4 regions of the Shewanella yunxiaonensis genome follow, and region 3 is predicted to be linked to each of the others. Evidence: predicted binding sites of a transcription regulator. Region 3 holds the regulator's gene; each other region holds the start of a gene.

Region 1 (5,794 bases), 920 kb from region 3:
GCAATATAATGTGATAATGATTGTAAATTACTCGGCCGGACGCGCTGTTGACTGGCGGGTGTACCATATCTCGCCGCTTCAAATTGAATGTGCTGGTCCTTAGACCAGGACCAAACGCTGGCATGATCGACCTGTAAGTGCTCACAGAGTAATTTTGTAGCAAGCTCCGCCGTACCAACAAAATCACCCTGTTGTTTCGCTGTCGAATTCGTTAGCGACTCCAATAATCGCCAATACTGCCCACGATTAACGCTCATTCACATCCAGCCAAATTAAAAGACCTAAACTATTGTTTTTTATTATCACTCGCGAAGATTACACATTTACGAATTACGCAGCAACAATAGATATATCTGCTAACAGTTTTATCCCATCTGTATTTCTGCTAACAGTTTTATCCCATCTGTATTAAGGCAGACTGTTTTCCAATTGGAAGATCATTTTTTCTGCACTACAGCCAAACTCAATGTCTAACAGCCAATTAGGTGCTTTTTCTGTCAATGTAACCACCGCATCAGCAAATCTTGCCGAGGCTTTGTCTGCCAATGTCTGCGCGTCTTCCTTGGCGGTTTTGCCTGAAAACTGTAAATGCAGTAATACATCGCTTTCTTCAACCACCGTACCGATATCGACAAAACTGCCACATTCAGCACAGGTATCATTCACCAAATCACTTTGCGCTTCTTTAATGCTTTTCATGACGTCTCTCCGGAATGAACCATAACTTAGTGATTATAGGCTCTTATAACCTGTGTTTCTGTGGCAAGTTTCACGCTGCTTGTAGTCTATGGGCCGCCAGACACTGTTGTAATACCAATTCAGACAGCTGTGGCGTTTCCGGCAATAACGGAAAATGCTCACCATTGAAACGGTTACGAGCAAGAAGACTACAATTTTCCAGGACTTCACCGGTGCCACTGGCCCAGTGACCACGGATCACGATAGGTTCTGCGTTGATTGCTTCGGCTAACCGAAATGCTGTCGGGCCCTCTGACAAAAATTGGGCACTGTTATCGGTGACTAACTGCTGGCTGAGATCCCCCAGCAGTGTCGGTGCTGGAGGTAACTCAAATTGCTGGCGTAACCGGGTGTCGTTATCTAATTCATCTTGCAAATGAAATTGTGGGCAATCGCGCACATCTTGTGACAAAAGCGACAACAGTAGGCCAAAATCACTGCGCGAGTTTGTTTCTATCGCGCGATTTAAACGAGATCCTAATTGCAGTTCGTTGTGCAGTATCGGTTTGGATTGCATAAAAAAACATCAAAGAAACAACCTGTTGTTATTTAATCGACCGAACTGCCACTAACTTTAGTGGTTTTTGCAAAATCAGGCTTTACATAAAAACGCTTTCTGTCTACTATTGCCGCCGCAATTTGAGGAGGGGTTCCCGAGTGGCCAAAGGGATCAGACTGTAAATCTGACGGCTCCGCCTTCGAAGGTTCGAATCCTTCCCCCTCCACCATTTTGCGCTGCCAATCAGCACTTTTGTGTGAAGTTGAGGAGGGGTTCCCGAGTGGCCAAAGGGATCAGACTGTAAATCTGACGGCTCCGCCTTCGAAGGTTCGAATCCTTCCCCCTCCACCATTTCACCACAAAAGCTGCCAATTTCGGGGAGGGGTTCCCGAGTGGCCAAAGGGATCAGACTGTAAATCTGACGGCTCCGCCTTCGAAGGTTCGAATCCTTCCCCCTCCACCATTTTCTATGCGTTATTCGTTGTTATTGTCTCTACCTTTCTAACTAATCAATTTGTAGGTATTTATGCGTTTGCACAGATAGTCGCCAATTGTGTGCAATACATTCCTTAATCGCTAACGCAGTCGCATTTGGCTTCTGGCTTATTGGCTGCAGACAGACCACCTTTCCGGTCAAGTCCACACCTTCAAGCAAGGACTCTAATTGCTCGATATGCCGCTGAGTCGCAACCGGATGCTTAATCTCATTGGCACGCGCCAACGCCTGTGATTGCACGTTCAAACCACCTTTCATGCCGATTTTTGGTGACACAGTAACCCAAGTTGACTGGCTGCATTTCACTTCAAAGGTGCCGCTCGTTTCAATCTGAGTGGTATAACCCGCGTGATTTAATGAATTGGTGAGTTCAACGAGATCAAACAGACAAGGTTCCCCCCCCGTTAACACCACATGCTTAGCTGAAAACGATTTCTGCTGAAATGCCTGCAGCAGTGTTTCTGCGTCATACCAGGCCCAACGACCAAGCTGACCATCCGTTTGCAATACCTGTTCAGCTGGCACTTCATTTTCCGGCGTTTGCTCCCATGTATGACGGGTATCGCACCATGGGCATCCCACAGGACAACCTTGTAAGCGCACAAAAATTGCTGGCAGGCCAGTATTAACGCCTTCTCCTTGAATGGTTTCAAACACTTCATTGATCGGATATTGCATACGCAGGCTCCTGAAAACTGACAAGGGATATTTCCCTCATTGCGGCGCGCCGTTATATAGCATCTTCTTGAAAATGGCAAACCTGACATCCGATTAAGGAATTCGCGCTATTTTGCGGTAAACTGTGCGCCATTCGCTAATTGAGTGTATCGGAAGATGCTCATGACACAGACAAAAAATCCCCCTATCCGTAAAGCTATTTTAGTCTTTAGTGGCGGTCAGGACTCGACAACTTGTTTAATCCAAGCACTGGAGCAATATGATGAAGTGCATGCGATGACGTTTAACTATGGTCAGCGTCATGCTCATGAAATTGATGTTGCCCGGCGGCTTGCCCAAAAGTTAGGGGCCACCAGTCATAAAGTGATGGATGTAGGCCTCCTTAATGAGTTGGCGATCTCTGCGCTGACTCGCGACAGCATCCCGGTGTCGACTGAACTAATGGACAATGGTTTACCCAATACATTCGTGCCGGGTCGCAATATCCTGTTTCTCACACTGGCGGGGATATATGCCTACCAATTGGGTGCCGAGGCGGTGATTACTGGCGTCTGTGAAACTGATTATTCGGGTTATCCTGATTGTCGCCATGATTTTGTACGCGCATTGGAATCGGCGCTGGTTCAAGGGATGGATCGGCCGTTAAAACTCGTGACACCGTTGATGTGGCTCAATAAAGCCGAAACCTGGGCGCTCGCAGATAAATATGGCAAATTAGCGTTGGTTCGCGATGAAACGCTCACCTGCTATAACGGCATTGAAGGTCGTGGTTGTGGAGAGTGTCCCGCCTGTAAACTACGCCAACACGGTCTTGATGAATATCTGTCTAATAAGGCAATCATACAGCAACAACTGACACAAAAGAGCCGCACAGAATGAGTTGGCGTGACTCGCCATGGCTGACAGTATTGGCTGTCAGCTTACTCTGCGTTACGCTGCAGTGGTCAGGGGCGACCGAAGCACTGGAATATCAGCGACAGTTTATTGCTGATGGCCAATGGTGGCGACTATTGACCGGTAATCTACTGCATACCAATAACTGGCATCTGCTGATGAATTTAGCCGGTTTCTGGGTGGTGGTATTTATTCACCGCACGCACTATCACAACTTTCAATTAGCCTGCCTGCTCGCCATATTGCTATTGAGTGAAGGGCTTGGGCTTTGGTTAGCATTCCCAGCGCTCACGGCCTACGTCGGACTGAGTGGTATTTTGCATGGTTTATTTACCTACGGCGCACTTAACGATATCAGAATCGGCTGGCGCTCGGGTTATCTGCTCTTGGCAGGCGTTATTGCCAAGGTTATCTGGGAACAATTTATGGGCGGCAATAGTGAGGTGACACAGCTAATTGGCGCAAGAGTGGCCACTGAAGCACATTTAGTCGGCCTGGTTGACGGAATATTGGCGTTTATGCTGTTCCGTTTCATGTTCACCCTTTTTCCTTTTCAATCCAAAAACAAACGTTAATTTACACTTACCGAGTAAATAATACCGTTACAGACCTCAATGCGAACAAAAAACGTTCATATGTAATGTTTTGTATTTATTGGGTTATATGGCGTATTTATTGAATTACACAACCCTGGATTTTGAGTAAATCGTACCTATTGAGGGCGTTTTCTCAGTGAATGTTATCTACTCCCCCATGGGTAACTTTGTGTTATCAGGGGACATACACTCAGGGTTATAACCATGCCGAAAACCATTCATAGATATGCGCTGTTACTATCACTATTATCCCTGCTTGGGGGGTGTGGTGGCAGTAGCGACAGTTCAAGTAGCCAAGGAAGCAGCTTCAGTCTGCAATTGGTAACCTTGCAAAAAGATACGTTGACCAATACCAATAAAAATAAGTGTCAGGTTTATTATCGCATTGCCAACAGCGACAGTGATGGCAATGCTTACTATTATTACGCGACCAAAGTCAGTGATCCGACAGTGGCACTCTATACCGCTAATGGTACGCTATCGTCAAAACTGACAGTAGACACCACTGGGAAAGTCACTGTCTATGAGAAGGATATTCCGGCAAACGGCTATCTCGGGATCACTACCAAGACTGAAAGTCAGGCTATCACTGAATATAACGTGACAGCCATCAGCAGTGCACTACTATCGGCGATGACGGTCAGCGTCGCCAGTGACGAAACCGATGGGGCCTGTATTTCTGGTACGTATAGTGAAGCATCCAGTACCACCGGTTACATGACAGTGGCGATTGATGACAGCCAATTCACTACCGCTCCGGCTATATACCGTATTGATAATGGCGATAAAGTCACAACAACTGCCAGCAATACGTCGATGAGCATGACGGCCTACAGCAATTCTCCCGTGCTTGTGACTGCTTATGCGCAATATGATAGCAATACCGATACCGCATCCGACATGATGGGTTATGTCTATATCAGCGCATCTGAGCTTTGTTCAAAAACCACCTGTGGCAAATCCGTGCAACTGATCCCGCTGGACCAAACCGGTAGCATTGCATTTTATCACCCGGCAGAAACCGATAGCGCACAGTTAAAACTCAAAGAAGACAGTGTGGTTTATAACTGGCAAACCCTGGCATCAGACAACACTTCATACAGTTATAGCGACGAACTGGCGGATGCCACTTGGTATTACAGCGCCACAGGTAATGACGCCAACTGGACGATCACTCGTCAACAGACGATTACGGAACCGGCTAGCGGTTTTGACGTTGATATTGTGGGTGATCTTGATTTGTCAGACAGTGATCCTGTGATCAGTACAAGCTGCGTTTCAGCGACCTATGCCTGCGTTATAGTTAATGGCATCGACAGTAGCCAGTATAATTATCAGCGTACATTTGTGAGCGCCTATGATGGCACCGACAAATTTATTGCTATGCAGGTGATGGGTGCCGCCAGCGATGAAGTGGTGTTGCCACGAGCAATTGATAGCGAGGGTAACCTTATCATCAGCGCCAATCTTTTAGCGCAAGGTAGCGCCACTGTGAATTTATTGAGCGGCAGCAGTAGCGCACTGTTCCAACAGCAACGAGATGACAACCTTGCCAGCGCACCATACTACTATGGCACGGTGCTGCAAACATTAGCGAGCCAGCAAAGCATTACTCAAAGTTTGGCGGGCGCTAATATTACCAATATCACTCGTAGTAATGCGGGGTAATCTTTTGAAATCAGTTTGCTAGCCACACTCTGACATTGACTTTGAAAAGAAAAACTCATCCGAAAAATCGAATGAGTTTTTGTTTACTTGTCCGGAACATTCAAATTTAAGCTTCTATCAATTGTTGTCTTAGTTCAGCGATTTGGTCGCGAATAGCAGCGGCTTCTTCAAACTCAAGGTCGCGGGCATGCTGTAACATCTGCTTTTCCAAGCGGTCAATTTCAT
Region 2 (5,794 bases), 360 kb from region 3:
ATTAGTCAATAACAGCATTTATACTGAAACAGGGTCATATATGACCCTGTTTTTTTATGTGTAGAAGGAATAGACGATGCGCTATACCTTGTTATTGTTAATTTTTTGGCCCTGTTTGGTGCATGCAGGGCAAGTGATTGTCAAAAGCGATGTGTCGCCTGAAGAGATTTTTGCCATCAGAGATGAGTTAAAACAGCAACATGAATGGCAAGAGTTTCTGCGTAATCAACAGCAAATCCAACTTATTCAAACGTTACCGTTAGGATGTCGCTCATTTCATACGCCTTATGTGCACTACCGCTGCAACGGGTTTTCGTATCGCGCTTATCAATTTCGTGGGCGACAGGGTTATATCGGTGTGCCAACTCCCACGCCATCTGGGGCTAGATAATCTGCATTTCAGTAAAAGCTGACATAAGCTTATAGAGGTAATATTTGTCAAAGTGATGTGGGATGCTAATGGTGTTATTGCGTATACCTTTGATGGTGTTGCTTTGTCTGTTGTGGGTCTCGGGATGCTCGACTACGGCACAAGTCTCAACGGATCTCTCTGCGTTATGGCAGGACGCGCATTTTAAAGCAGTGTCTGATATTCCCGCACCGGATGTGATTTTTCAGTTGCCCCCAGATGAGATCCGCGAAATCAGAGCTGATTTCCAACGGCAGCAAACCTTACGAAGAGGCTTACCTGCACACAAATGGCTAGCTAACTATCTTAGTGCGAGTCGCGGTGGATTTCGTTATCAGGATAACGACACTCGAATTGCTGCCGACACTTTGTATAAACGTCACGGTAACTGCATGTCGTTGGTTGTACTGACTGCGGCATTGGCCAAAGTGCTGGATGTCGGTGTGATCTATCAAAGTGTCTCGGTTCCCCCAGTCTGGGATCAACGAGGCAATTTTAACTTGCTCAATGGCCACATTAATCTGCGTCTGAAAGCGTTAGAGCAGCCGAATATCTTTGATGCTGCCGATACTGAACTAGTGGTGGATTTTGTGCCTGCTGAAACCTTAAGAGCCTATCGCACCGACAGAGTTGATGAGTCGATGGTACAGGCGATGTTTTTCAATAATCTGGCGGCAGAAGCGATGATTAATGATGACTGGAATAGGGCATACGCGCTATTGAAAGTCAGTTTACAGCTGCAACCTCAATTTATTGCGGCGCTTAACAATCTTGCGATTGTGTATCGTAACAATCACCTGCAGCCGATGGCAGAAGTTGTATATCGTCATGCCTTGCAGCTCGAACCCAATAATTTGACCACACTTTATAATCTTGCCGTGTTACTTGACCTGGAAGGCCGGCTTGATGAATGGATAGCCGTGAATCGTATTCTGGAGCTGGAGCGGATCCGTAATCCTTATTATTACTACGGAATGGGCCAACAAGCCTATCGCGAACAACGCTTTAGCGATGCCATTCGTTGGTATCGACAAGCTATTGAAAAAGCGAATTATCGGCATGAATTCTATTTTGGATTATCACGCAGTTACTGGATGTTAGGAGAACGAAAAGCGGCAGAAGCTAATTTACGCAAAGCTCTGCTATTGAGTCGCGACGATAATTGGACTAAGCGCTATCAAGCCAAATTGAACGTACTGACGCTGCATTAATCCGGTAATTTTCAGCATTGCATCATGGTGGCATAAAGGCTAGATTTGAGCCTCACCTATGATTAATTAGTCGGAGTTAGAAGAATCCTATGTCGTACCAGAATGATGATGTGAGAATTAAAGAGGTTAAGCAACTTTTACCACCAATCGCTATTCTGGAACGATTTCCTGCAACGGACAATGCATCGGCCACTGTATTCAATGCCCGTCGCAGCATCCACCAGATGTTACATACTCAAGACGATCGGTTATTGGTAATCATTGGACCATGTTCGATTCACGATCCTGAAGCTGCCCTCGAGTACGGTCGGCGCCTTTTAGCGCTCAGGGAACGTTATAAAGACCAGCTTGAAGTGGTGATGCGGGTTTATTTTGAAAAGCCCAGAACCACAGTTGGCTGGAAAGGTTTGATCAACGATCCATATATGGACAAAAGTTTTCAGCTAAATGATGGGTTGCGTAAAGCCCGTAAGTTATTGCTGGATCTGAATGATATGGGGCTGCCGACTGCCGGTGAATTTCTTGACATGATTACGCCGCAGTATGTTGCGGACTTGATGTGCTGGGGGGCGATAGGTGCCCGTACCACTGAGTCTCAGGTACACCGAGAACTGGCTTCAGGTTTGTCCTGCCCGGTAGGTTTTAAAAATGGTACTGATGGCAACATCAAGATTGCCATTGATGCGATTGGGGCTGCCAGTGCCTCGCACTATTTTCTGTCGGTGACTAAATTCGGGCACTCAGCGATTGTGTCAACCAAAGGAAATGATGACTGCCACATCATTTTGCGCGGTGGAAAAGAACCAAACTATGATGCAGCATCTGTTGCCGCAACCAAAGCGCAATTAAAGAAAGCTGGATTGCCGCTCAAAATCATGATTGATATCAGTCATGCCAATTCGCATAAAGATTATCGGCGTCAGATGCAGGTAGCCGAAGACGTATGTCTGCAGCTACAGCAAGGCGAGCAGAGTGTGTTCGGCCTGATGGTAGAAAGTAACCTGGTTGAAGGAAATCAGGAACTTAAAATCGGCCAACCATTACGCTATGGTCAGAGTATCACCGATGCTTGTATCGGCTGGGATGACACAGAAAAACTGCTCGCCTTACTTAATGAAAGTGTGCTTGCCAGAAGAAAATCTACTGCAGTTTAAACATGTTATCAAAGCATAACAGGCACAGTTATTGTGCCTGTTATTTTTGCAATTTCTGCTGCAAATACTCATTGGCTTTGGCCAGACTTCCAAATGAAGCAATGAGATTGTTTCGGCCTTTTGCTTGAATTTCGGGGTTTCCTGACTCGACCATCATCCAAACCCAGGTTTGGATCAGTGGTAAAGGGGGATATTGAACTTTGGATTCCATGATGCTTAGGTCCTTTAACTAACTGTCTAATAGCGCTGCACTAAAAGGGCCCACAATCCAGGTGGTAAACTGACTTCCTGAGAATTGACTTAGAGTACCAAATTCTTGCGTCAGAGATAATCACATTTGCGCTAATACTTTGTTTAAAAATGTAAAAGGTTTTAACGTTAGCGACAATGTTATCTCAGCGGTTAGCGGTGAACACCATACTATCGTCACAATGTGACAGTTCAGCGAAAAATGAGGTGAAGTGCTGATTGACTCTCAGTACATTTGGCTGATTTCTGTGCAAATTACCCACAAGTAATTCAGTAGCGATTCAGTTGTGCGATTGCATACTTGTTCTGTAGTCAACTTTATCTATAAAAAGGTAATGCTATGGAAAATATTGCACTATTGGTAAGCCTTGAAGGAACCAGTAAACGGGTCACTACAGATTGGCGCAGCTTAGCTGCTACGTTAAAGCAACGTGGATTGGGTGATTGTGCGTTGCAGCAGTTGCATATTGAATTACTGGCGGGGCTGATTGTGTCGACACGAGGTCTTACGCTGTGCAAAAAGCTATCTTTGCCCATACCCGACGATATGGATTGGCATTTATTGGGAACATCACATGCCGCAGCCGAACAAGCTACAATGGCAGGACTTTAGTAGAGTGTAAAAGAGTTACTTGTTGTCAGCTTGACGTGTTTGCCAGCCATCACAGAGGAGATTAACGCAGCCATCTTGTTCGGACACGGGGCGTAGACCGGTGATTTTACCCCCCCGGTAACATAGCATTTCGCCCTCAATCTCAATTAGTCGGCTACAGTTTTGGCAGCTTAATGACGCATTTTTTGTGCAGTCTGTGCTAGTGGGTGTTCGGCTGACATATGTGGTCTTCACCTTTAACTCTCCCTTTCAGCTGTTCCAAATGATTAATGGCGGCATTCTAACATTTTTTGTGATGTGGCGCACAATCTAACTTAGGTAATATTTTTAGTTTATGCAATAGCTAAATTAGCTTTATGCTAATTTAACACATTCAATGTGACAATCTGTTGTAAATTTAAAATCCCGCAATCCTATATTTTGTTTGATGTTAAACACCTCTACCGCCTCTTGTTTCGCCTGCTATATGCCATGGTCGTGCTGCTTGTTCGCTCCGGTATGTCGATGTTACTTGCCGCACTTAAATCTGAATTGATCTAAATTTGTGTAAAAAATGGTCGATAATGAGATGAATGCTTAATATGCGCGAGGACTAAATGATGGAAATCCAAAATCATGGTTACCAGGTATCTAAGGTCGCTACCGATAAAGCGGCGGTGGTGGATGGCAACCACGGTAAAGCCGTATCTGAAGTCGCCAGCAGTAAAAGTGCCCGTCATATTAGCCAGCAATTGATGAATCAGGCGATTGCTTCAGCACAGGAACAGGTGTCGATAAGCAGCGGTGATAAACCCATGCAATTGCTTTACCGGACAGCAATTGATGCTATTAATCAGGGATTGGCCGGGCCCATGGGAAATTCGGCGCCGCAACTATCACAACAGCAAGAAATGGATTATTCGCCGGAAGCTACCGCTGGACGAATTGTGGATTTTGCGACGCAGTTTTTCTCGGTCTATCAACAACAAAATCCAGATAAAAGTGCAGCAGACCAGCTTAGTGGCTTCATGGATGTTATTGGTAGCGCCATCGACAATGGTTTTGCTGAGGCGTGGAATATCCTGGATAAGTTAAACGTATTAAATGGTGATATCGCTGACGGTGTCAATGCCACTTATGAGTATGTTCAGAAAGGATTAACGGCGTTTCGTGACAGTTTTAACAGCGATAATGCTACTACAGATACCGCGAGCTGAATCCAAATGTATCGTCGCTTAAACCCCTTCAATGGAATGGGTTTTTGTTATGTGTCGTGTGGCGTATGCTTAACTTTAGTTAGGTGACTCATTCGGTGGAGGGTCTATGTGGCACGTCGGTAAAGTGATTGAGCGGACTGACTGGAACAGTAGGCTCTTCAGTTTGAAGATTGCTGTCGATATTGGCCCTTTTATTGCGGGACAATTCGTTAAGCTGGGGATGGAGATACAAGGCAAGCGAGTTGCTAGGGCCTATTCTGTAGTGAATGCGCCTGGCAGCAACTACATCGAAATTTTGGCGGTCACCGTTCCCGACGGAAGTTTATCGCCAGCATTGCACTTGCTCTTACCAGGGGATGTTGTTGAGGTCAATGTTCCTGCTACCGGGTTCCTGACGTTACCGGAATTGCCCTCTGGCACGCTACAGGGACGACATCTTTGGATGTTAGCGACAGGGACGGCCGTCGGACCATTTTTGTCGATGTTAGACACTGCCGAACCTTGGCAACGATTTGAGCAAGTAACATTGGTCTATGGTGCCAGACTAGTGGATGATTTGGCATATCTTGATAAGTTGCAGACCTTGGCTCGTAAGAATACGCAGTTCTGCTTGCTGCCCAGTGTGACCCGCGAAACGCAATCCGGGATGTTACATTGCCGAATTCCCGATGGCATTGCCTCCGGCGAAATTGAACGGCAAGCTGGTATCACAATTACAGCCACAGATTCTCAGGTGATGTTATGTGGAAACCCGGGGATGATCCGCAGCACGATTGAACTTTTAACGGCGCGGGGATTACATAAAAATTTGCGGCGAGCACCAGGGCAGATCACAACAGAGAAGTATTGGTAACTAAATTCACACGATTGCTTTCCAGCTCCGAATTTACCACCAATCAAAGTTGTAGATGGAAATCTATACGTTTCTGGATCCGCAACCTATAGAGCTGCTTTTATGCTGG
Region 3 (5,794 bases):
CTTCGCGCACGTCCGGCATCTCAATTCCATGGTCTACAGAGTTACGGACCAGGTGTACTAACGGATCTGCCAGAGCTTCTACTAAGTTTTTATCCAGGTCGGTTTCTTCACCCACCATGCGTAATTCAATATCTTTGTTGAGGCTACGCGCCAGGTCGCGTACAACTCGCGGAAAGCGCCCGAACACCTTTTTAATTGGCTGCATTCGGGTTTTCATTACGGCACCTTGCAGATCTGATGTCACCAGATCCAGGTTTGCCAGCGCTTTACTCATATCCTCATCTTCACGAGAAACGCCAAGACTCACCAGTCGATTACGAACCAGTACCAGCTCACCCACCATATTCATAATCTGGTCTAGTCGCGCGGTATCTACACGTACAGTGGTTTCCGCTTGCGGCGCACTATTACCAGGATGGCTGGCAACTGCTTTGCTGGTTGCAACTTCTTTGGCGGGAACTGGAGCTTTAGTTTCCGTGGGGACGGTTTTAGCAGCAGATACGATGGTTTCAGCCGCTTTGGGTGTTACAGGTGCTTTAGCTGCCGCGGCCACTGATGTTTTTTCAGCAGCGGCTTCTAGTCCTGGAGCCTTACCCTTGCCATGCAGTTGATCTAACAACGCTTCAAATTCATCTTCAGATATCTCATCTGAATCCACCTGATGGCCGCTGGTTTCGACCGCGACTGGCTTGGCTTCAGGATTATTGGAGAATTTGCCTTTGCCATGTAGCTCATCTAATAAGGCTTCAAATTCATCATCTGTAATATCATCAGCGGTTTGGGGGGATGCGGGGGTGACCTTAACTGGTGTTACCGCGGTAGATGGCCCCTTGCCCTGACCATGCAAGGCATCCAGTAACGCTTCAAATTCAGTTTCATCGATATCGTCAATGCTGCCGCTGTCAGCAGCAGGCTTTGGTGCGGAAGCAGAGGGTGTTTCCACCGGAGAAACTGACGCCAACATCTCGTCAAATAATGCATCAGCGCTGTCAGCAGCTTCTGTCTCGGCCATATCAGCGATGGCAGTTTCGTTAGCGACGTCGACAGCTGCACCTGCCCCAGATTCAGAGGGTAATGGTGCGCCGGAACTCAACAGTTTGAGACTGGCCAGCAGCTGCGGATCTGCGGGTTGTTGCTCTTCTCCTGCTTGAGTCTGACCAAACATCACATTGATGGCATCCAGCGCTTGCAGGATGATATCCATTAATTCTGCGCTGACACTGCGTTTGCCGGTACGCAATAAATCAAAGGTATTTTCAGCTTCGTGGCAGACATCCACCATAGGGGCTAGTCCCAAAAAGCCGGCACCGCCCTTTACGGTATGAAAGCCACGAAAGATTGCGTTCAATAAGTCGGTGTCATCTGGATTATTCTCCAGCTGAACTAACTGCTCCTGAAGCAATTCCAAAATCTCTCCGGCTTCGATTAAAAAATCCTGCAGGATCTCTTCATCAACATCAAAGGCCATCAATATGACTCCTCATCAGAACCCAAGACTTGAGAGCAAATCGTCCACTTCATCTTGGCCTGCCACCACATCCTGTCGGCTACTGGCATTATGAATAGGGCCTTCAGCATCGATATTATTTTCTCTGACGCTGGTAAGGCTCTCATTGGGCTGCGCCCCAAACATGGTCAACAATGACACTAAATTACTTTCGACTTCTTTTACTAAATCAATCACACGGCGGATCATCTGCCCAGTGAGATCCTGGAAATCCTGCGCTAACAAAATCTGGTTCAGCAATTCATGTAAGCGGCTTGAGTCTGCTTCGGTTTGCGCCATGAAATGCTGTACGTCATGGCAAAGCGTTTTAAACTCTTCAAGGGAAAGATTTCTGCGCATCAGTCTGTCCCAGGAAGGTTTGATATTGGTCAAGCTGACACTGAGCGCATCGGAAAGTGGCAGGCACTCTTCTACGGCATCCATCGTTTTGTTGGCCGCCTGTTCCGTCATATCGATGACAAAACTCAAACGCTCCTTCGCATCAGGGATATCGTTATTGGTCAGCTCCACCAAACGACTATCAATCGGAAATTCATTTAACGAATTGTGTAACTGTCGGGTCAGTTTACCGACTTCGGCAAACAGTTCCTGTTGGATAGGCTGGCATAACTCACGAACGACTTCATCCGCTTGTTGTTGTTGTCCGGCCGATAGCAGTTCGACTAAATGCTGAGCTTGTTCTAGCGTAATGAGCGCGTTTTTTTCAGCCATCATAGCTCCCCCGAAATCAACCGAGTCGTTCAAAAATTTTGTCCAACTTCTCTTTCAGGGTTGCCGCAGTAAATGGTTTAACGACATAGCCGTTGACCCCTGCTTGAGCGGCGGCGATGATCTGTTCGCGTTTGGCTTCAGCAGTTACCATTAACACCGGAATATTTTTCAGATTTTCGTCAGCTCGAATCGCTCTTAACAGGTCAATGCCCTGCATCCCCGGCATATTCCAATCGGTGACGACAAAGTCGAAATCACCTTTCTGCAGCATTGGTAGCGCAGTTGACCCATCATCGGCTTCTTGGGTGTTGTTAAACCCAAGATCCCGCAACAGGTTTTTGATAATTCTTCTCATCGTTGAAAAATCATCAACAATAAGAATTTTCATGTTTTTATCCAAAGTTTCCTCCGCAGAGCTGAATTTTAAAAACCGCTCAAAAACTGCTTAATTCTGTGTCCAATGCCTGAGCTTAGCTTTGAGTCGTAGCATTGCCTGACTGTGGATCTGACTGACTCTAGACTCACTAACATCCAAAATAGCGCCAATTTCTTTCAAATTGAGTGCTTCATCATAATAAAGCGACAGAACAAGCGCATCTCTTTCCGGCAGAAGTTTGATCGCCTCGGCCAAAGCGTCACGAAACTGATTATTTGCCAGCATCTCATAGGTGTCATCTGCCGCCATTTCATCGGCGAAAAAAGCATCAGGTGCACCACCAAGATCTTCAATTCCTATGATTTTACCGCAAGATACGTCACTTAGAATGTGATGATATTCATCAAGTGGCATTTCCAGTCGTTCCGCAATCTCGACATCGCGAGCATCGCGCCCCAACTCCTGTTCCAGTTCATCAATGACTTGAGCAATGCGCCGTTGATTGCGATGCACCGACCGTGGTAGCCAATCACCGCGACGAATCTCGTCAATCATCGCGCCTCGAATACGGATCCCAGCAAAAGTCTCAAACTTGGCGCCTTTACTACCATCAAACTTTGCGGCGGCTTCCAGCAACCCCATCATGCCAGCTTGCAGGAGGTCATCCAGTTGGACAGAAGCCGGTAAGCGTGCCAGTAAATGATGCGCAATCCGTTTCACCAGCGGCGCATACTGGTTAACGATTGAGCTTTTATCGTCAAAACCGGCATACGCTGCGGCCATTTTATTCACTGGTACCTTCCTCCTGATATTCAGGTTTTTGTACCAAACGTTCGACAAAGAATTCGAGATGACCGCCGGGTTGTTGCGGTATCGGCCAGCTAATCACTTTATTGGCTAAGCCATGATAAGCGATACTGGCTGGGGACTTGGGAAAGGCTTCCACAATAAGTTTCTGCTTACGAACCGACTTGCGTAAGTTTTCATCAAAGGGAATCGTCGCGACCAACTCCAGCGCAACGTCCAGAAAGCGGTCGGTGACTTTACTGAGTTTGGCAAAAAGTTCCATCCCTTCTCGCAAACTGCGCACCATATTCGCCACAATTTTAAAACGGAAAACGCCATGCTCGCGGCTAAGAATTTTAATCAGCGCATAGGCGTCAGTAATTGATGTCGGTTCGTCACAAACCACCACCAGTACATCTTGTGAGGCCCGGGAAAAACTCAGCACCATGTCGGAAATGCCAGCAGCAGTATCCACAATGAGTACATCAAACTGAGTTTTCATTTCGCTGAAGGCACGAATCAACCCGGCATGTTGCGCCGGGCTCAACTCTACCATGGCCTGAGTACCTGAAGTAGCGGGAATAATCCCAATACCTTTAGGACCACGCACTATAATGTCATCGAGTTCAGCTTCACCGGACAACACATGGGAAAGATTGCGTTCGGCTCTGAGACCCAGCATCACATCGACGTTAGCCAGCCCCAAATCCGCATCCAGCACCATTACTCGCTTGCCCTTTTCTGCGAGCGCCACGGCAGTATTAATTGCAACGCTGGTTTTACCAACGCCACCTTTGCCACCGGTAACGGCAATTACTTTTACTTTATCGTTTTGTTGTTGATTTATCATTCGTAAACCACTCGCTTGATCCCGGGTCATAGCTTTACTCAAATGCATAGGTCATTTCGGGTGACCTGGATTCAGGGTTAAAATCTGTCGCTTCTGTCCGGTTTAAAACAGCCAGAGCCTGCTTCGCCAATCCTAACGTATCAGCGACTTGCATATCTTCCGGCACTCTTTGTCCATCAGTGGTATAACTCAACGATAAACCACTTTGGATTAACACACTTAACGCCGCCCCCAAGGACACCGATTCATCCAGCTTAGTTAATATAGCGCCAGCCAGCGGAATCCGCTTGAATTGGCTGATAGCTTCTTGCAACACCCGCCGTTGTCCAGTAGATGGCAGCACTAAAAAGCTGCGGATAGGCAAGCGGCTGTTGGCAGTTAGACTGTCAAGTTGCTGACACAACCGCATATCCCGCTGCCCCATACCAGCTGTATCAATCAATACCAGTTTACGATTGCGGAATTGATAAACAATCTGCTCCAACTCATTGAGATCTTGGGCTTGCTTTACCGGACATCCCATTATCTTGCCATAAGTTGCCAATTGCTCAAAGGCTCCGATTCGATAATGATCGGTGGTGATTAACACCACGGAATCTGGACCGTGATGCGCAATAAATCTTGCGGCAATTTTCGCCAAAGTGGTGGTTTTACCGACACCGGTAGGACCCACCAAGGCTACAATGCCCCCTTGACGTACAATATCATCACCTTGGTTACTCAGCAGATTAGCAAGTGACTGTGGCAACGCTTTTACCAGATCAGCCGGAGAATAATGCTGTGATAATGACGCTAATTTATTAGCAACCTGAGGGGCGAATTCCGCTTCCAGCAGCCGCCGCTCAAGCATTGCGCCCACTGGATCATGGCGATTCTTATAATCCATCATTAACTCGTTCACCTGATGAGTCAGCAGATTGCGTAAAGAGGACAGCTCCTGACGCATGGCTTCCAGCTCCTGCTGTTGTTTGACATTGTTATTTTTGCTACTGAGTGTAGACGCTGCACCAATATCCGGCTGATTTTGCTTTGGCTTACTGCTGGCATCATTTGCTAGGCCGCGTGCCCAGGCGGGTAATTCATCCTCTTTACCTGGTTGCGGTTGTTTCGCTAATTGCTGATTCAGTCGGTTGTGTTGTCTTTCCAGTAATGCCTGTAACGAGTCTGCGGCGGGTGCAGTTTTAGCTTTGCTTTCGGTACGTATATGTCCCAAAGACACTTTATCTTCACTGAGATCGCTAAATACTGGTGCCGGTGCCACAGTTGGCTGCGGCTCGTCGTAGTCAACTGCCGCCACAATCTCAATGCCGCCAGTGACTTTCTTGTTAGACATAATGACCGCATCCGCCCCAAGGGTGTCTTTTACCTGTGCCAGCGCAGCACGCATATCTTTGGCAAAAAATCTTTTTATTTTCACTCTTCGTTACTCCTACTGGCCTACAGCGGAAACAATACGGATCTGCTTTTCATCAGGCACTTCCTGATATGAGATCACCCGTAAGTTCGGGATAGTGTGCTTGACGAATCGTGACAAAGTGGCGCGCAGCATACCCGATGTCAGCAA
Region 4 (5,794 bases), 620 kb from region 3:
TAACATTTATGTAAATTAACTCCATTGAAATAGAAACCAACCCTAATTTTTATCCTGATATTGATTTTTAAATTGAATATATTTTCTGATGCCAAAAAAGTTACAAAATTGTAAATGATATCTTTCAAAGTTAATTGCCGCATATTTACAGGTTATATAACATCACTCTGCTAACTCGTGTCTTCCGATAATTTGTGGGCAAGGGAATTTCAGTGAAAATATATGCATCAGTTATGATTAAAACACCATTTTTATGGTTTCCATTATGATTTAGTGACAGGTATCACCTTCTGGTTATTAGTTTTTTTTATCTTAAACAGCAATTTTTCTCGCTTGCCGAAATTTCGACTTACCCCTAGAATAATTCACATGTTCTGGAAGCTTGTTTATTGAGTTACCGGACAAAAGGAGTTTTCAAACTGGTGTGTTTTCAGTGATATCAGTTTGGTTCTTATGCTTGACTTCCTTCCTTCAATTTGTTGATTGCAATACTGTATTTTTTTTGCCCATTCATTACGAATGGGCTTTTTATTTTTTATTGTCACTCCAAATAAAAAATCCGGCATTTAGCCAGATTTTTTATTCATATAAATTGACCATTATTCTTCTGGCTTAGTTATTCTGATAACTACCCGACGGTTACGTTCACGCTCACTATCTGAGGTATTCAATGCAACATGCCGTCGTTCACCATGCCCTTCAGCTTTAATTCGATTGGCCGCGATCCCCTCTGAGACAAACAGTTGCTTTACTGCATCCGCGCGTTTTTCAGAAACCTTCTGGTTGATGCTACGCCCACCAAAACTGTCTGTGTATCCATCTATCAACACCAGCTCGACCTCTTGGTCATATTTCAGATACTGTTGCACTCTGGCTAATTGGGCTTTTGAACTGCGGGTAAGCTCTGCGCCACCGGATTCATACGTCAATACAGTAAAGGCGATATCATCAAAACTGTAGGGCAACAAGTTAGCCAGACATTGTTTAAAGTCTGCATACTCTCCGCGAAAGTTCACCGATGACAAGCCGACAGCTACAGTACTGTCTTTATCGTTCCAGTCGGTGTAATAAAATGTTGGTTCCATACCTCGCTCAAGTTCATTGAGCATAGTCCATGCTGCTCTTTTGGGTACTTCACCATTAAAATACTTCTGATAATGCAAGTCAGTGATTGTACGAGACATTACCCCTGGTCGCCACATAGGCGCTTTACTCAATAAACGGGCATCGGTAACCGCGTCCGGCTTTTGCCACATATCCAAAGTAAATTGTAAATTCAGTTCTTTACCGGCTCGGCTACTAAATACTGCGCGGCCATAGGATGGAATGTCGTGCTCTAAAGTGCAGGCCACGGGCGAATTCTTTAGTAACTTCCACTGGGATTGATCCAATGACGCCACATAATGCCGCAATTCAGCAGAAGTCGTCAGCGGCAATATCGAAAGTGATGATAGCAAAAGCACTCTATACCACATGGAAAAAACTCGTCAGTTCTTTGGTCATACTGATGTTATCGGTGAAGAATCAGAAACCTTTAGGCGATAAATTCAGCAATCAGACATGACACGCCTGTCACGATTGCGCATAATACCCGCCTTGCATTTGTATAGAGATATATCATGAGTCACCCTACCTCGAGTAACCAGCTCAAATATCGATTTCGAGGGTATTATCCGGTTGTGGTAGACGTCGAAACGGCGGGATTTAATGCCGCAACTGATGCCCTACTGGAAATTGCAGCCACCTTATTAAAAATGGACGAAAATGGGCAGTTAGTCGTGGATAAAACTGTACATTTCCATATAGCGCCATTTGAGGGCGCAAATCTTGAGCCAGAAGCACTGGCGTTTAACGGTATCGACCCATACAACCCGCTCCGCGGCGCTGTCGATGAAGCAGAAGCTTTTAAAGAAATTTTCAAGGCAATCCGTAAAGGGTTGAAAGACACAGGTTGCCATCGCGCAATATTAGTCGGGCATAATGCAGCATTTGATCATGGCTTTGTCAGTAAAGCCATCGAACGCACCGGGATCAAACGTTCCCCCTTCCATCCGTTTGCAACATTCGATACTGCAACTCTTGCTGGATTGGCATTAGGCCATACGGTATTGGCTAAAGCATGTTCTCTTGCAGGAATAGCTTTTGACAATAAAGAAGCACATTCAGCATTGTATGATACTGAACGTACTGCTGAATTATTTTGTTATATCGTAAATCGCTGGAAAGCCCTTGGTGGCTGGCCGGTCGAAAATGATGAACAGAGTGACGAAGACGAACACGCGGCATAACATCAGTTCAATAAAGTGAAAACACCCGCAATTGCGGGTGTTTTATTTGGCTAATCAGTTTTGTTGCCAGAAACTATCGTCATTTTGTAATTGATACAAACTTTCAGCGCGGGAGATTAATAGTTGTGCAAATTTTTCCTGCGTCGCATCTACAGTAGAGCTCTGTAGCAGACCTTCAGCTTGCATCTGCCACCTGAATGAGAAATGCCGCATTGCTTCTCTGGCGTCCTTTGCCGCAGTAACTTCGATGAAGTCAGCCGGTAAATCGCCGCCTATCACCCAGTATGTTTTTTTACTGGGGATGCTTGATTCCAGTTTCCACAAGGCCACCAATGGCGCTAAATAGCGGCATTCTTCCGCAATCACTTTAGACGGGACAATACCTTTTTCCGCTAAAAAGCGATTAGCTTTCTGAAACTGCTCGCGGACCCACTGCGTGCGCATAGCTTCTTGGGCAGCAGCATCTGGTGTGGCGGATGGCTCAGTCATACTTCTTCCTTAACTTTTTCTGTTGCAGTTCAAAGAACGGATCATGCCATAAGGTGACAGTCCATTTTAAGTACCAACTTGGAAAGGTATATTTCCAGTCACTGATATAGTGTTCTGCTCGCCTACTTTGTTGGCTTAAGTAGTGGATGCTATCGTTCTGAATGCAATATCACAACAAAAGCCCTGCAACGATGGGGCATATATTCAAATATCACTTTGGAGAAGCACCTTGGCTGTATTTAATCATCCCGCTTATGACGGACATGAACAGGTGGTGTTCTGTCATGATGAAGCTAGTGGTCTAAAGGCCATTATCGCCGTACACAACACCCACCTTGGCGCAGCCTTCGGTGGCTGTCGTATGTGGAACTATCACTCTGATGACGAAGCCCTTACCGACGTATTAAGGCTTTCGAAAGGCATGACTTATAAAAATGCGCTCGCCGGATTAGCTATGGGGGGTGGCAAAGCCGTTATTATTGCGGATCCCAGTCGTACGGATAACCGAGAAGCGTTGTTTCGTGCGTTCGGAAAGTTTGTTAACAAGCTTGGCGGCAGTTACTACTCTGCAGAAGATGTGGGTACATCACCAGCCGATATTAAAATTGCCAGTGAAGAAACGCCTTATGTCGCTGGATTGGAGGGGAAAAGCGGAGACCCATCTCCCTTTACGGCATTAGGGACATTTCTTGGCATTAAAGCCGCGGTTAAGCATCAGTTCAAACGCGACAATGTTAAAGGGCTAAAGGTGGCGGTTCAAGGGATAGGTCATGTTGGATATCATCTGTGCCGACATCTTTATCAGGAAGGCGCAGAACTTATCATTACTGATATTCACCAACAAGCTTTGGAGAAAGTGGCTCAAGAGTTCAATGCTATCAGCGTTGTTCCGCAAGAAATCTATGATCAAGATGTGGATATTTATGCCCCCTGCGCCTTAGGTGCCACCATCAATGACGCTACGTTGCGATTACTGAAGGCCAAAATAGTCGCTGGATGTGCCAATAATCAGTTGGCAGAACCGCGGCACGGCGAGCAACTTAAGCAACAGGGCATTCTTTACGCTCCGGACTATGTGATCAATGCCGGCGGAATAATTAACGTTTCATTTGAAAGCAATTATGATGTTAAGCAGGCCACCGCTAAAGTCGAACAGATTTACGATACTTTATTGACTATTTTTCAAAAGGCGGACGAACAAAACCGCCCGACAGCTGAAATAGCGGATGAAATGGCGCGCAATATCATCAATCACGCTGCAGGTTAATGTCACTTTCTTAGATCCCGGCACACGTTCCACGCACGGTGCCGGATGCTGGTTTGACCAGAAAATTTTCCTATCCGTTCCAACCAGATAACACCATGCAATATAAAGTTCATTTGCTGTTAATGGCAAAGCTGTTTGTCGTCTGCTTCACTTAACACTATCGTCCCCCTGACGGAGCTATGAGGATGGTACGTTTCAGCTACGATGTGAACCAACATTTGGTCGAGCTACAAGCCAGCGACTGGACTGGATTGGAGCAGTTATGTGTAGATGGCCAGGTGGTATCACGAAAGTTCAGTTTTTCGCCCCAAAGCGAACACCGATTTCAACTCAGTAATGGTGAGTGTTGCCGTTGTCAGTTGATTTCTGATCCGACCTGCAATCAAACATTATGTCGTATCTATCGGCAAGAGCAGCTGATTGCCAGCCTTAAACACTCTGAAGCGAACAAGTATCTCTACGGTTATCAGTTGTTGTTACTAGCGGGACTATCTTGTTTGTTATTTGCTTATATCTAAGTGTCAACACAGCTCGGAACAGACCGGGATGATAAGTGTCATTCCCGGTGATTGATTTTGTTAAGCAATGCCATCAACATCGCTCTTTCCTGCTCGTCCAGCTTTTCCAAAAAACGCTCATTAACCCGCTCCGCTTCACGGATTAAATCCTGTTCCATCGCCTTAGCCTGATCGGTCAGATAGATCAGAAAGGTGCGACGGTTATCCTCCTCCTGATGACGAACAATCAAGCCAAGCCCCTGCAGTTGGTCAAGTAATCGTGTCATAGTGTAGTTTGCCACGTCGCATCGCCGTGACAACTCTGTCTGACTTATCCCTTCTTCCTGCCACAGCGCAAACAACACAGGCCAGAGCTTGATATCAATCTGATAATACTTCAGGCGGCTATCCAGTTCGTTCTGCAAGTCAAGGTTAAGGTGCGATACCAGATAGGCCAAACTTTCATTGCGGTTCAAACAACACCTCCTGTACTTCGGGGTCGGTACTTTATTAATACTACCATCCGCGACATATTTCACTAGGGGTACAGATTAATTCGATGTCATGAACAGCAAAGCACTTTGTTTTATATACAAAAGAAAAATTTTGATGATATTCCAATAAAAAACCGGACGGAGAAAGCAAATGCTTCATCAGTCCGGCTTTAATGTTTTGATATTACTGTGCTTTCTGTTGAATAAGCAGTTCCAGTAACGCTTCTACCGGATGTTTAGCGCGGAATCCGGACAAACGCTTCACCTGACTGCGACATGAGTAGCCAGAAATCAAGATCTGTTCATGCGGAATACTGTTAATCGCCTCTTCCCATGACATTTCATACAAGGCCTTTGAACGTTCCAGGTTTTCGATTTCATGGCCGTAAGTACCCGCCATACCACAGCACCCAAGATTGATACTATCCATCTTGGCACCAAATCTGGCGAATAATGTCTGCCAATCCTTCGGGGTCGCGGGTTTCGCACTGGATTCAGTACAGTGGCTGAACCACGTATAGCTTTTGCTAGTTTCAGGCAATTTTGGCAATTTTTCCAGCTGTTGCAGCAGCCATTCATTAGACAGCAACACCTGGAAGTCTCCGCGATTTTTACCCAATTCTACTTTATATTCGTCGCGGTAAACCAACACCAATGCTGGATCAACTCCCACCATTGGAATGCCCAACGACGCTAACTGATTAAGAAAATCCGCAGCAGACTGTGCTGTTTTCGCAAATTTGTCTAAGAAACCTTTTA

The links. The regulator FliA, encoded in region 3, starts transcription of late flagellar genes. The targets are predictions, from matches to a motif close to CTAAAGNTNNNNNNNNNNNNGCCGATA.
Region 1: the regulator FliA is predicted to act here: its motif matches at 1,290-1,316, upstream of KDN34_RS09400 (VC2046/SO_2500 family protein).
Region 2: the regulator FliA is predicted to act here: its motif matches at 4,173-4,199, upstream of KDN34_RS03700 (DUF5610 domain-containing protein).
Region 4: the regulator FliA is predicted to act here: its motif matches at 1,512-1,538, upstream of KDN34_RS08035 (flagellar protein MotY).

Annotation. Positions count from the first base shown of each region.
Region 1 is NZ_CP073587.1:2,053,971-2,059,764, forward strand. Features, by position in the region: gene KDN34_RS09390 (putative bifunctional diguanylate cyclase/phosphodiesterase) at 1-257, opposite strand, end outside; gene KDN34_RS09395 (DUF406 family protein) at 409-699, opposite strand; gene KDN34_RS09400 (VC2046/SO_2500 family protein) at 770-1,255, opposite strand; tRNA gene KDN34_RS09405 (tRNA-Tyr) at 1,382-1,466, shown strand; tRNA gene KDN34_RS09410 (tRNA-Tyr) at 1,504-1,588, shown strand; tRNA gene KDN34_RS09415 (tRNA-Tyr) at 1,616-1,700, shown strand; gene queE (7-carboxy-7-deazaguanine synthase QueE) at 1,743-2,411, opposite strand; gene queC (7-cyano-7-deazaguanine synthase QueC) at 2,574-3,290, shown strand; gene rrtA (rhombosortase) at 3,287-3,880, shown strand; gene KDN34_RS09435 (hypothetical protein) at 4,106-5,569, shown strand; gene uvrB (excinuclease ABC subunit UvrB) at 5,676-5,794, opposite strand, start outside.
Region 2 is NZ_CP073587.1:774,662-780,455, forward strand. Features, by position in the region: gene KDN34_RS03670 (ammonium transporter) at 1-1, shown strand, start outside; gene KDN34_RS03675 (hypothetical protein) at 77-391, shown strand; gene KDN34_RS03680 (tetratricopeptide repeat protein) at 460-1,620, shown strand; gene aroG (3-deoxy-7-phosphoheptulonate synthase AroG) at 1,710-2,774, shown strand; gene KDN34_RS03690 (hypothetical protein) at 2,815-2,985, opposite strand; gene KDN34_RS03695 (hypothetical protein) at 3,364-3,636, shown strand; gene KDN34_RS03700 (DUF5610 domain-containing protein) at 4,233-4,832, shown strand; gene KDN34_RS03705 (ferredoxin--NADP reductase) at 4,939-5,685, shown strand.
Region 3 is NZ_CP073587.1:1,132,684-1,138,477, reverse strand. Features, by position in the region: gene KDN34_RS05340 (chemotaxis protein CheA) at 1-1,468, opposite strand, end outside; gene KDN34_RS05335 (protein phosphatase CheZ) at 1,484-2,221, opposite strand; gene cheY (chemotaxis response regulator CheY) at 2,235-2,618, opposite strand; gene KDN34_RS05325 (RNA polymerase sigma factor FliA) at 2,664-3,386, opposite strand; gene KDN34_RS05320 (MinD/ParA family protein) at 3,379-4,260, opposite strand; gene flhF (flagellar biosynthesis protein FlhF) at 4,265-5,647, opposite strand; gene flhA (flagellar biosynthesis protein FlhA) at 5,660-5,794, opposite strand, start outside.
Region 4 is NZ_CP073587.1:1,748,866-1,754,659, reverse strand. Features, by position in the region: gene KDN34_RS08035 (flagellar protein MotY) at 600-1,475, opposite strand; gene rnt (ribonuclease T) at 1,620-2,288, shown strand; gene KDN34_RS08025 (DUF4826 family protein) at 2,343-2,777, opposite strand; gene KDN34_RS08020 (Glu/Leu/Phe/Val dehydrogenase dimerization domain-containing protein) at 3,007-4,044, shown strand; gene KDN34_RS08015 (hypothetical protein) at 4,230-4,562, shown strand; gene KDN34_RS08010 (MarR family winged helix-turn-helix transcriptional regulator) at 4,601-5,017, opposite strand; gene ydiJ (D-2-hydroxyglutarate dehydrogenase YdiJ) at 5,220-5,794, opposite strand, start outside.